Regions from separate parts of the Uliginosibacterium sangjuense genome, predicted to be linked through region 1. Evidence: predicted binding sites of a transcription regulator. Region 1 holds the regulator's gene; each other region holds the start of a gene.
The links. Region 1 encodes sigma-54, which starts transcription at its own class of promoters, with help from an activator protein. Its sites were predicted from a motif close to TGGCACGCTTNCTGCTNA; they were not measured.
Positions count from the first base shown of each region.

Region 1 (3,272 bases):
ATGTGGCGCAGGCGCAGGGCCGTCCGGTTGGCCTCAAACAGCTGGGCGATGCTCGTGCGTCGCATGGGGATCCCATCCGGCGAAGAGAGTGGCGACCGTCGCCACATCCTGCGCGTCTGCCAGACTCTCGCGGAACGCACGGTCACTGAACATCTGCGCCAGTTCGGACAAGAGCTGCAGATGGCTTTCGTTGGCCTGTTCCGGCACCAACATGATGAACACGAGATCGACCGGTTTATTGTCCGGCGCGTCGAATTCGATCGGCAGCGCCAGTTGGACGAAGGCCCCCACGGCCTCCTTGAGCCCCTTGATGCGGCCGTGCGGGATCGCGATGCCCTGGCCCAGCCCGGTGGAGCCCAGCTTCTCGCGTTGCATGAGGGCGTCGAACACGACCTTGCGCGACAGGCTGTGGCTGGCCTCGAACAAGGCGCCGGCCTGCTGGAATACACCCGCCTTGTCGCCAGCAGTGCAGGCAACCAGGATGTTGGCGGAGGGCAGGATGCGAGAGATCAGGTTCATGCTGGGGTAGGCATCGGGCCGACTGCGCCCGCCACGACTGGAAATTCGCCGGCGCGGATCTGCCGCCCTCGGGGCGGCAGATCCGGCTGCAGTTCGACAGGATTATATGTCCGAGTGCAGCACCGCCGTGTGCAGTGTGTTACGAGCCGATCGCCTGTTGCTTGATGCCGGCGTGGCCATGGTCAGCAGTCTTTTCCTTGTGCTTGAGGACTTGGCGGTCGAGCTTGTCCACCATGGCGTCGATAGCCGCGTAGAGGTCGTCATTGTCGCATTCGACATGGATGTCCTTGCCCCGCACATGCAGGGTCACTTCGGCCTTCTGCCGAAGCTTTTCCACCGAGAGGATGACATGCGTCGCCGTGACGTGATCGAAGTGGCGGATCACGCGATCGAGCTTGCTGGTGACGTATTCGCGCAAGGCGGCGGTCACTTCGACATGATGGCCCGTGATGTTGAGGTTCATACCGTACTCCTCTGGTTAGATCGACTTGCGCTGACTGACCGGCGGGATATTCAGCGACTCACGGTACTTGGCGATCGTCCGTCGCGCCACCACGATACCCTGCTGGCCCAACACTTCGGCAATACGGGCGTCGGACAAGGGTTTCCTTGGATCCTCCCCGCCCACCATCTGGCGAATCAGCGCGCGAATCGCCGTGGCTGAGCAGGCACCGCCTGTATCGGTGGATACGTGACTGCCGAAGAAGTACTTCAGTTCAAAAATGCCGCGTGCCGTCGCCATGTACTTCTGCGTGGTCACGCGTGAGACGGTGGATTCGTGCAGTTCGAGTTCTTCCGCGATTTCCCTCAGGGTCAGTGGTCGCATGGCGACTTCACCGTAGTCGAAGAACTGGCGTTGGCGATCGACGATGGCTTGCGAGACCCGCAGAATCGTGTCGAAACGCTGCTGCACGTTCTTGATCAGCCACTTCGCCTCCTGCAACTGCGCGGACAGCGAAGCACTGGCACCACGGTTGTTATGGAGTATATCGGCATAGACACGGTGAATCCTGAGCTTCGGCATCGCCTCCGGATTGAGGCTGGCCGTCCAGTTGCCGCGATACTTCTTCACGATCACGTCGGGCACGATGTAGCGTGCATCGAGCGCCGCGAACTGGGCCCCTGGGCGCGGATTGAGACTGCAGATGAGCTCCTGGGCGGCACGCAGCGCGTCGTCGCTGCAGCCCAGGCGGCGCTTGATCTTCTGAAAGTCGCGCGCGGCCAGTTGCTCAAGGAGTCCATCGACGATGCCCAGCGCCAGCTCGCGGCTGGGCGTGACGGGTAGATTGCGTAGCTGAAGGGTCAGACATTCCTGCAGGTTGCGCGCGCCGACACCGGCCGGGTCCAGGTTCTGCACGTGATGCAGGGCGATCCCCAGCTCTTCCACCTCCACCTCCCACTCCTCGGGAATGAGGGGCAGCAGGTCTTCGAAGCTCTGCTGCAGGTAGCCATCGTCCTCCAGTGCTTCGACCATGAAGCGCACCAGGGCGCGATCACGGTCCGACAAGGGCATCAGGGAGACTTGCGCACTGAGGTGATCATGCAGGCTGGTGGTGGCGGCCTGGAATTCCTGGAAATCCGACTCGTCGTCGTCATCGTTGCCACGCCCGCTGCCGGCCTCGCTGCGCCATTCGGCGGCTTCGCCCAGGTCGTCGTCGGAGGCCGAGTCGTAGGCCTCGTTGATGGTGTCCGGCATCTCGACCGTGGAGGGCGGCTCAAAATCCTCCTCCCCGTTGGCCTTGCGTTCGGCCGAGGCGTAGTCCGCCTCGGTGGCTTCCGCCGTCGTCGTCACCTCGGGGGCGGCCACGACTTCGCCCGCCTCATCCTCCGCCCCATCACGCTCCAGCATCGGGTTGTCGAGCAGCATGCGCTCGATTTCCTGGTTCAGCTCCAGCGTGGAGAGCTGCAACAGCTTGATGGACTGTTGCAGCTGAGGGGTCAGCGCGAGTTGTTGCGAGAGGCGGAGCTGGAGGGAAGGCTTCATGGACAGGGTTGCAGCCAGGCGCGCTCAGAGACGGAAATGTTCGCCCAGGTAGATCTGGCGTACCTGGTCATTGTGCACAATCTCGTTCGGCTTGCCACCGGCCAGCACCTCACCGGCATTGATGATGAAGGCATGGTCGCAGATGCCGAGCGTCTCGCGCACGTTGTGATCGGTGATCAGCACGCCGATACCGCGCTGTTTGAGGAAGTTGATGATCTTCTGGATTTCCAGCACGGCAATCGGGTCGACGCCGGCAAAGGGCTCATCGAGCAGGATCAGCTTGGGTTGGGTGGCGAGCGCACGGGCGATCTCGCAGCGGCGACGCTCGCCGCCCGACAGCGCAATCGCCTGGGTGTCGCGCAGGTGGCCGATGTTCAGCTCATCGAGCAGCTCGTCCAGGCGCTCCTGCATCACCGCCTTGGGCAGCTTCTGCAGCTCCAGCACGGCCAGGATGTTCTCCGCCACGGTGAGCTTGCGGAACACCGAGTTCTCTTGCGGCAGGTAGGACAAGCCCATGCGCGCACGCTTGTGGATCGGCAGGTGCCCAAGCTCGGTGGCGTCCAGTTGCACGCTGCCGCCATCGGCGCGGACCAGGCCGACGATCATGTAGAAGCAGGTGGTCTTGCCGGCGCCATTGGGCCCCAGCAGGCCGACCACCTCGCCGCTGCCGACCTGGAACGACACATCCTTGACCACCGTGCGCGCTTTGTAGCGTTTGCGCAGGCCGGACACCCTAAGCAGACTCATCGAACGGTTCTTTCAAAATCCT
Region 1 covers NZ_CP101132.1:4,015,884-4,019,155, forward strand. Annotated here, with positions in the region: gene hprK (HPr(Ser) kinase/phosphatase) at 1-65, opposite strand, end outside; gene ptsN (PTS IIA-like nitrogen regulatory protein PtsN) at 34-519, opposite strand; gene hpf (ribosome hibernation-promoting factor, HPF/YfiA family) at 659-982, opposite strand; gene NMB43_RS18635 (RNA polymerase factor sigma-54) at 998-2,503, opposite strand; gene lptB (LPS export ABC transporter ATP-binding protein) at 2,528-3,250, opposite strand; gene recX (recombination regulator RecX) at 3,237-3,272, opposite strand, start outside.

Region 2 (3,272 bases), 270 kb from region 1:
CCCACTGGTTGTAGGCCGCCACCAGCGCGGGGTGCACGCCGTGGCCCCAGGTGCCGATCTCGCAATGCACCGGCCATACCATGTGGGTGTAGCGGCCGGTCGCCTCCAGCGCCTCCAGGTAGGCCTGGCAGCGTGTCTGCGCAGCGGCCTCGCGTGGCCGGTACTGGCCGGTCCGCAACTGGGCGGCGCTGATCTGGGTGAAGGGCGCCACCGGCGCGCCATCGCCTTGCTGCCAGAAACCCGGGTGGGCGATGTCGAGGTGCTGGTGCGAGTCCAGCGTCACGGTGATCTCGCTGAGCCCGCTGCCGGCCTCGCGCACTACCTCGGCCAGGCGCAGCATGTCGGCATGCGCGCCGCCCACCGGCAGCGCGGGCGCACAGCGCCGGCCGGCGATCTCCGGGCAGTAGTCGGCGGGCAGGTCGCAGAAATCGTTCTGCGGGTCGATGATCAGCAGGTGCAGGGTCTGGCGGGGCATGACGGGCGCGGAGGGCGGATAGGGAGCGTGGCGGACGGTGACGTCATCCTACTCCGGAAGCCTGCTCCGGGCGGCCCTGTCGCGCCACAGGGCTAGGCCGGGATCAGCGATTGACGTCCACCACCACGCGCCCGCGCAGCCGGCCTTCCATCAACACCTGGGCGGTGGCGATGGCCTCCGACAGGCCGATCTCATGCGCGATGCTGCCCAGCCGCGCGAGATCGAGGTCGCGCACCAGGCGGTGCCAGGCCTCGATGCGCAGTTCGCGCGGTGCCATCACGCTGTCGATGCCGGCCAGGGTGATGTTGCGCAGGATGAAGGGCGCCACCGTCGACGGGAAATCCATGCCACCGGCCAGACCGCAGGCGGTGACCACACCGCCGTAGCGCGTGCTGGCGCACAGGTTGGCCAGCACATGGCCGCCCACCACGTCCACCACGCCGGCCCAGCGTTCCTTGGCGAGCGGCTTGCCGGGGCTGGCGAAGGCGGCGCGGTCCAGTACCTCGGCCGCGCCCAGCGCCTTGATGTAATCGGCCTCCTCGGCACGGCCGGTGATGCCCACCACGGTGTAACCCAGCTTGGACAACAGCGCGACCGCCACGCCGCCGACCCCGCCGGCGGCACCCGAGACGGCGATCTCACCCTTGTCCGGCGTCACGCCGTGGCGCTCCAGCGCCATCACGCACAGCATCGCGGTGTAGCCGGCGGTGCCGATCTCCATGGCCTGGCGCGGGGTGAAGGCCAGCGGCAAGGGGATCAACCACTCACCTTTGAGGCGGGCCTTTTGTGCCAGCGTGCCCCAATGCACTTCGCCCACACCCCAGCCATTGAGCAGCACTGCGTCGCCGGCTTTCCACTCCGGGTGGCTGCTCGCTTCCACCACGCCGGCCATGTCCACGCCGGGCACCATCGGGAACTTGCGCACCACCGGGCCCTTGCCGGTGATGGCCAGGCCGTCCTTGTAGTTCAGCGTGGAGTACTGGATACGCACGGTGACGTCGCCTTCGGGGAGGCTGGCTTCGTCCAGCTCGCACAGGCTCGCGCGATACCCGGCCTCGTCTTTCTCGATCAGGATGCCCTTGAACATGTTGTGCTGCCTTTCTGTGTCATGGCGGAAAGCCGGTCAGCGCCGGCGCGATCGGTTTCAGCGTAGCAGCATGCTAGCGGGATGCGTTATGTCCGGGCGCAAGGAAGGGGCCGCTGCCCGGCCAGTGTGGATAAGTCGTTGGGTCCCTGCCTGCGCAGGGACGACGGTGGCGGGGGCGCCGCAATGGTTCCGTCATTCCTGCGCAGAGCCTGCCCTCGACCCGATCGGGGGCAGGCATCCCGTGACTTTGGCATTCTGGCCATGCCCGCTGTGGTCTTGTCGCAGGCACCAAATCCGTACGCAGCACTCGTAAGCGGCATTGTGTCGGTGCATGCCGGATGGGCGAAGGCGATGGGATGCAGGCCGTGTTATGCGGTGGGGTGAATGGCCGCAGAGCCGCTGGATGCCTGCCTTTGCAGGAATGACGGCGTGGGTGGTGGTGGGGGGCTTTCATGGGCTGGCACGCAACTGGCTTTTATGTCGGTGAAAGCTGACCAATCGGTCAGGTTTTGCGGAGATGAAGATGGACCACATCGTGCTGACCTCCCACCCGCGCAGCGGGAAGGGCAACCTGATTCCCGCCGTCCACTGGGGTGCGGCCGACCCGGCCGAGCGCGGCCCGCTGGTGGCAAGCCTCACGCAGCCTGCGCTGCGCAACGTGATCGGCACGCACTCGGGCTCGTACTCGGTGTATCGCGCGCTGGCCGTGGCGGCCGGCCATCTGCAGCGCGACCACAAGCCGGACCTCACCAACACCACGCCGGTCGAATCCATCGGCCCCTTCGCGCAATGGGGCGACCCGCACAAGATCGTGTCGCTGGACCCCTGGGGCCACAAGGTGGCCGAGGTCTTCGGCGGGCAGATTGCGGCGGGCATCGACGTGCGCCCCACCATCGCGATCACCAAGGCGCACATCAACATGCCGGAACTGGTGGCGGCCATCGCGGCCGGGCGACTCAAACCGGACGGCGACATCCTCGAAGCCAATGGTGACGTGCGCGTGACCAAGGCAGCCATTGAGCCGGTGTGGTACCTGCCCGGCGTGGCGGAGCGCTTCGGCATCAAGGAAAGTGCGCTGCGCCGCGCGCTGTTCGAGCAGACCGGCGGCATGTTCCCGGAGCTGGTGACGCGGCCTGACCTCAAGGTCTTCCTGCCGCCCATCGGCGGCATGACGCTGTACTTCTTCGGCGACATCGACAAGCTCGGCAAACCGGAGACGAAAGTCGCCTGCCGCCTGCACGACGAGTGCAACGGCTCCGACGTGTTCGGCTCCGACATCTGCACCTGCCGGCCCTACCTCGCGCACGGCATCGAGGTGTGCATCGAGATGGCGCAGCAAGGCGGCGTCGGCATCGTCATCTACAACCGCAAGGAAGGGCGCGCGCTGGGCGAGGTCACCAAGTTCCTCGTCTACAACGCACGCAAGCGCCAGGTCGGCGGCGACCGCGCCGAGACCTACTTCGAGCGCACCGAGTGCGTGGCCGGCGTGCAGGACATGCGCTTCCAGGAATTGATGCCTGACGTCTTCCACTGGCTGGGCATCACTCGCATCGACCGCTGGGCCTCGATGAGCAATATGAAGCACGGCGCGCTGACCGCACAGGGCATCGAGGTCGTGGAGCGGGTGCCGATTCCGGATGAGCTTATTCCGGCCGATGCCAAAGTGGAGATGGATGCCAAGAAGGCGGCCGGCTACTTCACCGACAAGGT
Region 2 covers NZ_CP101132.1:4,288,896-4,292,167, reverse strand. Annotated here, with positions in the region: gene NMB43_RS19850 (cysteine hydrolase family protein) at 1-475, opposite strand, end outside; gene acuI (acrylyl-CoA reductase (NADPH)) at 579-1,562, opposite strand; gene NMB43_RS19840 (GTP cyclohydrolase II) at 2,086-3,272, shown strand, end outside.
Region 2: NMB43_RS19840 (GTP cyclohydrolase II) is a predicted target of sigma-54. The motif match lies at 2,021-2,038, and genes of this name have one in related genera.

Region 3 (3,272 bases), 480 kb from region 1:
CGTGGTCGAATGCAGATGACAGGCGGCCGTGGGATGGGAGCGGGAATGGGCGCCGGAATGGGAGCTGGTATGGGCTGCACCCAGGCTGATGCCGATCACGACGGCTTCGTCAGTCGCGACGAAGCACTCCATATGGGGCCGCGCCTGCAACAAGGTTTCGATGGCCTCGACGGTGACCATGACGGCAAGCTGTCCGCGCAGGAACTGCAGGCCCATTGTCCGGCCCTGAAGCTCTGACCATGCGCTGCGCGCGCCTCTCCCACCCATAGAGAGGCGCGCGGCTTTCTACTTATCTGGAAGCACAGGCCAAGGAGACAGGCCATGAGCAAGAACACATCCCGCGTGCCGCAACTGCGCCTGCTGGTACAACTGGGCTTCCTGGCCTTCGTCAGCACCGCCGCCATCCGCCACCAGGTGCTGGGCGGCGGCCCCAAGGGCGAAGCGCCGATCGACGCCTTCTGCCCCTTCGGTGGGCTGGAAGCCCTGTACCGCTTCGCTGCCGATGGGGGCTTCCTGCAACGCCTGTACTACTCCGACCTCGTGCTGCTGGTGGGCGTCATCGTGCTGGCCCTGGTGGTCGGGCGCTATTTCTGTGGCTGGATCTGTGCCCTCGGCACGCTGCAGGAACTGGCACGCAAGCTGGGTCAGCGCCTGTTCCGCAAACGCAGCTTCAACGTACCCCCGGCCATCGACAAGCCACTGCGCTATCTGAAGTACGTCGTGCTGTTCGGCAGCCTGTACCTGACCTGGAAAACCGCGACCCTGGTGGTCCGCCCCTACGACCCTTGGGCGGCCTATGCGCACCTGCCAGCCGGGCTTAGCGAGGTGTGGGCCGAGTTTGCGGTCGGCTTCGCGATCCTCGTGCTGAGCCTGCTCGGCTCGGTGTTCTATGACCGCGTGTTCTGCAAGTACCTGTGCCCGCTGGGCGCCTTCTTGGGGCTGACCACAAAACTCGGCGCGTTTCGCATCCGACGCGACACCAGTGCCTGCATCAACTGCACGCTGTGCGAACAGAAATGTCCGGTGAACATCCCGCTGATGCGTCAGGAAGTGATCCACTCCGCCGAGTGCATCGCCTGCCTCTCCTGCACCACCACCTGCCCCTCCGGCAAACGTGGCACCGAGCATGAAGGCAAGACCTTCCTGCACAACAGCGTGGCGCGCGCGCAGGCCAGCCCGCTGACCGTGGGCCTGCTCGGCCTGGCGCTGTTCTTCGGCGTGATCGGCACGGCCAAGCTCACCGGCTACTGGCAGACCATGCCGGCCACGCTGACCGAGGCTGTGAGCCAGGGCGGCGTGCTGGACCCCGCCGGCATCAAGGGCTTCATGACGCTACGCGAAGTGGCAGACACCTTCGGGCTACCGCTCGATGCCTTGTACGCCGAACTGAAGCTAGACCCGGCACGCGTACCCCCCGGCACCAAGTGCAAGGAAATCCGCGCCCTGATCGGTGCCACCGAGGAAAGCTTCGACACCCAGACCGTCAGGGATGCGGTCGCGCGACTGAAAGCTCCCGCGCACTGAAAAAAAGCCCGCCAACCGGCGGGCTTCTGCTTGGCACGGCGGGCCCGGTGAGCTTAGTGGTGGCTCATCCGCTGTTCTTCCTCGCGCATGTTCTTGCGCACGAAGTGCCAGATGAAGCCGCCCATCCCGATCACGAACAAGATCGTGAACAGACTCAACAGGCCAATATCGGTACCGAACAGCATTTCGAGCGGCATGAGGTTTCTCCCGGAATAGTGGCGGCGAGCCAAGCATCCTTCAGCGGATGCAGCAAGCATTCTTGCCAGCCCGGGGTGAAGACTTCTTGATGCTGCTCAGACGGCTCTGTCCGGCAAGGGTTTCCCCCAGCCAGAACGGGCGAGGACAGCAACACCCAAGCAACACTACGCGCGCAAAATGCCCGCCCGGTGACGGCGGAATAGCACGAGCCGCCCCAAGCAGCGTATCGTGACAGCCACACCGCACACGCGGCGCATTCCGGCGCCGCGGTGCAGCCAGGAGACAAGACCGTGAAAAAGCAAGAAAACGGCGCCAATGCGCCCCTCACGGAAGCAGAATTGCTTGCCGCCCCTGACGACGACTACATGTCGCCGCGTCAGTTGGCCTTCTTCCGCGCCCGCCTCGTCAACGAGCGCGACGTGTTGCTCGCTGCCGCGAAGAACACCACCGACGAACTGCAGAACGACACCGCCACCGCCGACCCCAACGACCGCGCCTCGCAGGAGGAAGACCATACGATCGAGCTGCGCGTGCGTGACCGCGAACGCAAGATGCTGCACAAGATCGACGAGGCCATTGCGCGCATCGACGAGGGCGAATACGGCTGGTGCAAGGACACCGGCGAGCCGATCGGCATCGCCCGCCTGCTGGCCAGGCCGACCGCCACCTACTGCGTAGAGGCGCAGGAGCGCCACGAGCAGCGACGCAAGATGCAAGGCGGTTGAGGGCCGCCCGCATCTGGCAGCAAGGCCGCCTCAGTCCTGCAGGCGGAAGATGCCCAGCGCCTTGAGCACGTACTTCTCATATACCGGCTCGGACGAGCCCGAGCGCATCTTGTGCAGGAAGTACTTCTCGAAGGCGATTTTCGCCAGGTGCACCCACTTGCCCTTGCGGAACCAGTTGACGTTGCGCGGCGGAATCTGCGGCAAGGCGACGAAAGCCGCGCCCGAATCCCCCATGTCGGCCAGGCAGATCGCGTTCCAGGTGCCCTTGGCCTCGCCCACGCGTCCTTCCAGCTCGGCCGCGATGTTCTCCACGATGGCAGTCACCATGGTCTCGATCATGTAGCCAGTCTTGGGCGCCCCGGTCGGCACCGGGGTCACCTCGACCGGCGGAATCGCCACGCATACACCGGCCGAGAATATGTTGCGGTAGGCCTTGCTGCGCTGATGCTCATCGATCAGCACAAAGCCGCGCGGATTGCACAGCCCTTCGACCGCGGCCACCGGGCCGACGCCACGGAATGACGGGAGCATCATCGAGAAGCGGAATGGAATCTCGTGCTCTCGCATCTCCTTGCCCAGGATATCCAGCTCGGTGGCGAACAGCTTCCCGTTCTCCACACGTGTGGTCCGCGCATTCGTCACCCACTTGATGTCATGGTTGCGGAACTCGCTCTCCAGCATGGACTTGGAATCACCCACGCCGCCCAGTCCGAGGTGCCCGATGTAGGGCTCGCTGGTCACGAAGGTCATGGGGACCTTGTGGCGGATCTTGCGCTTGCGCAGATCGGCGTCAACGATGAAGGCGAACTCATAGGCCGGGCCAAA
Region 3 covers NZ_CP101132.1:3,536,627-3,539,898, forward strand. Annotated here, with positions in the region: gene NMB43_RS16240 (EF-hand domain-containing protein) at 1-237, shown strand, start outside; gene NMB43_RS16245 (4Fe-4S binding protein) at 322-1,524, shown strand; gene NMB43_RS16250 (DUF3149 domain-containing protein) at 1,578-1,721, opposite strand; gene dksA (RNA polymerase-binding protein DksA) at 2,088-2,447, shown strand; gene NMB43_RS16260 (NAD(P)/FAD-dependent oxidoreductase) at 2,478-3,272, opposite strand, start outside.
Region 3: NMB43_RS16250 (DUF3149 domain-containing protein) is a predicted target of sigma-54. The motif match lies at 1,922-1,939, and genes of this name have one in related genera.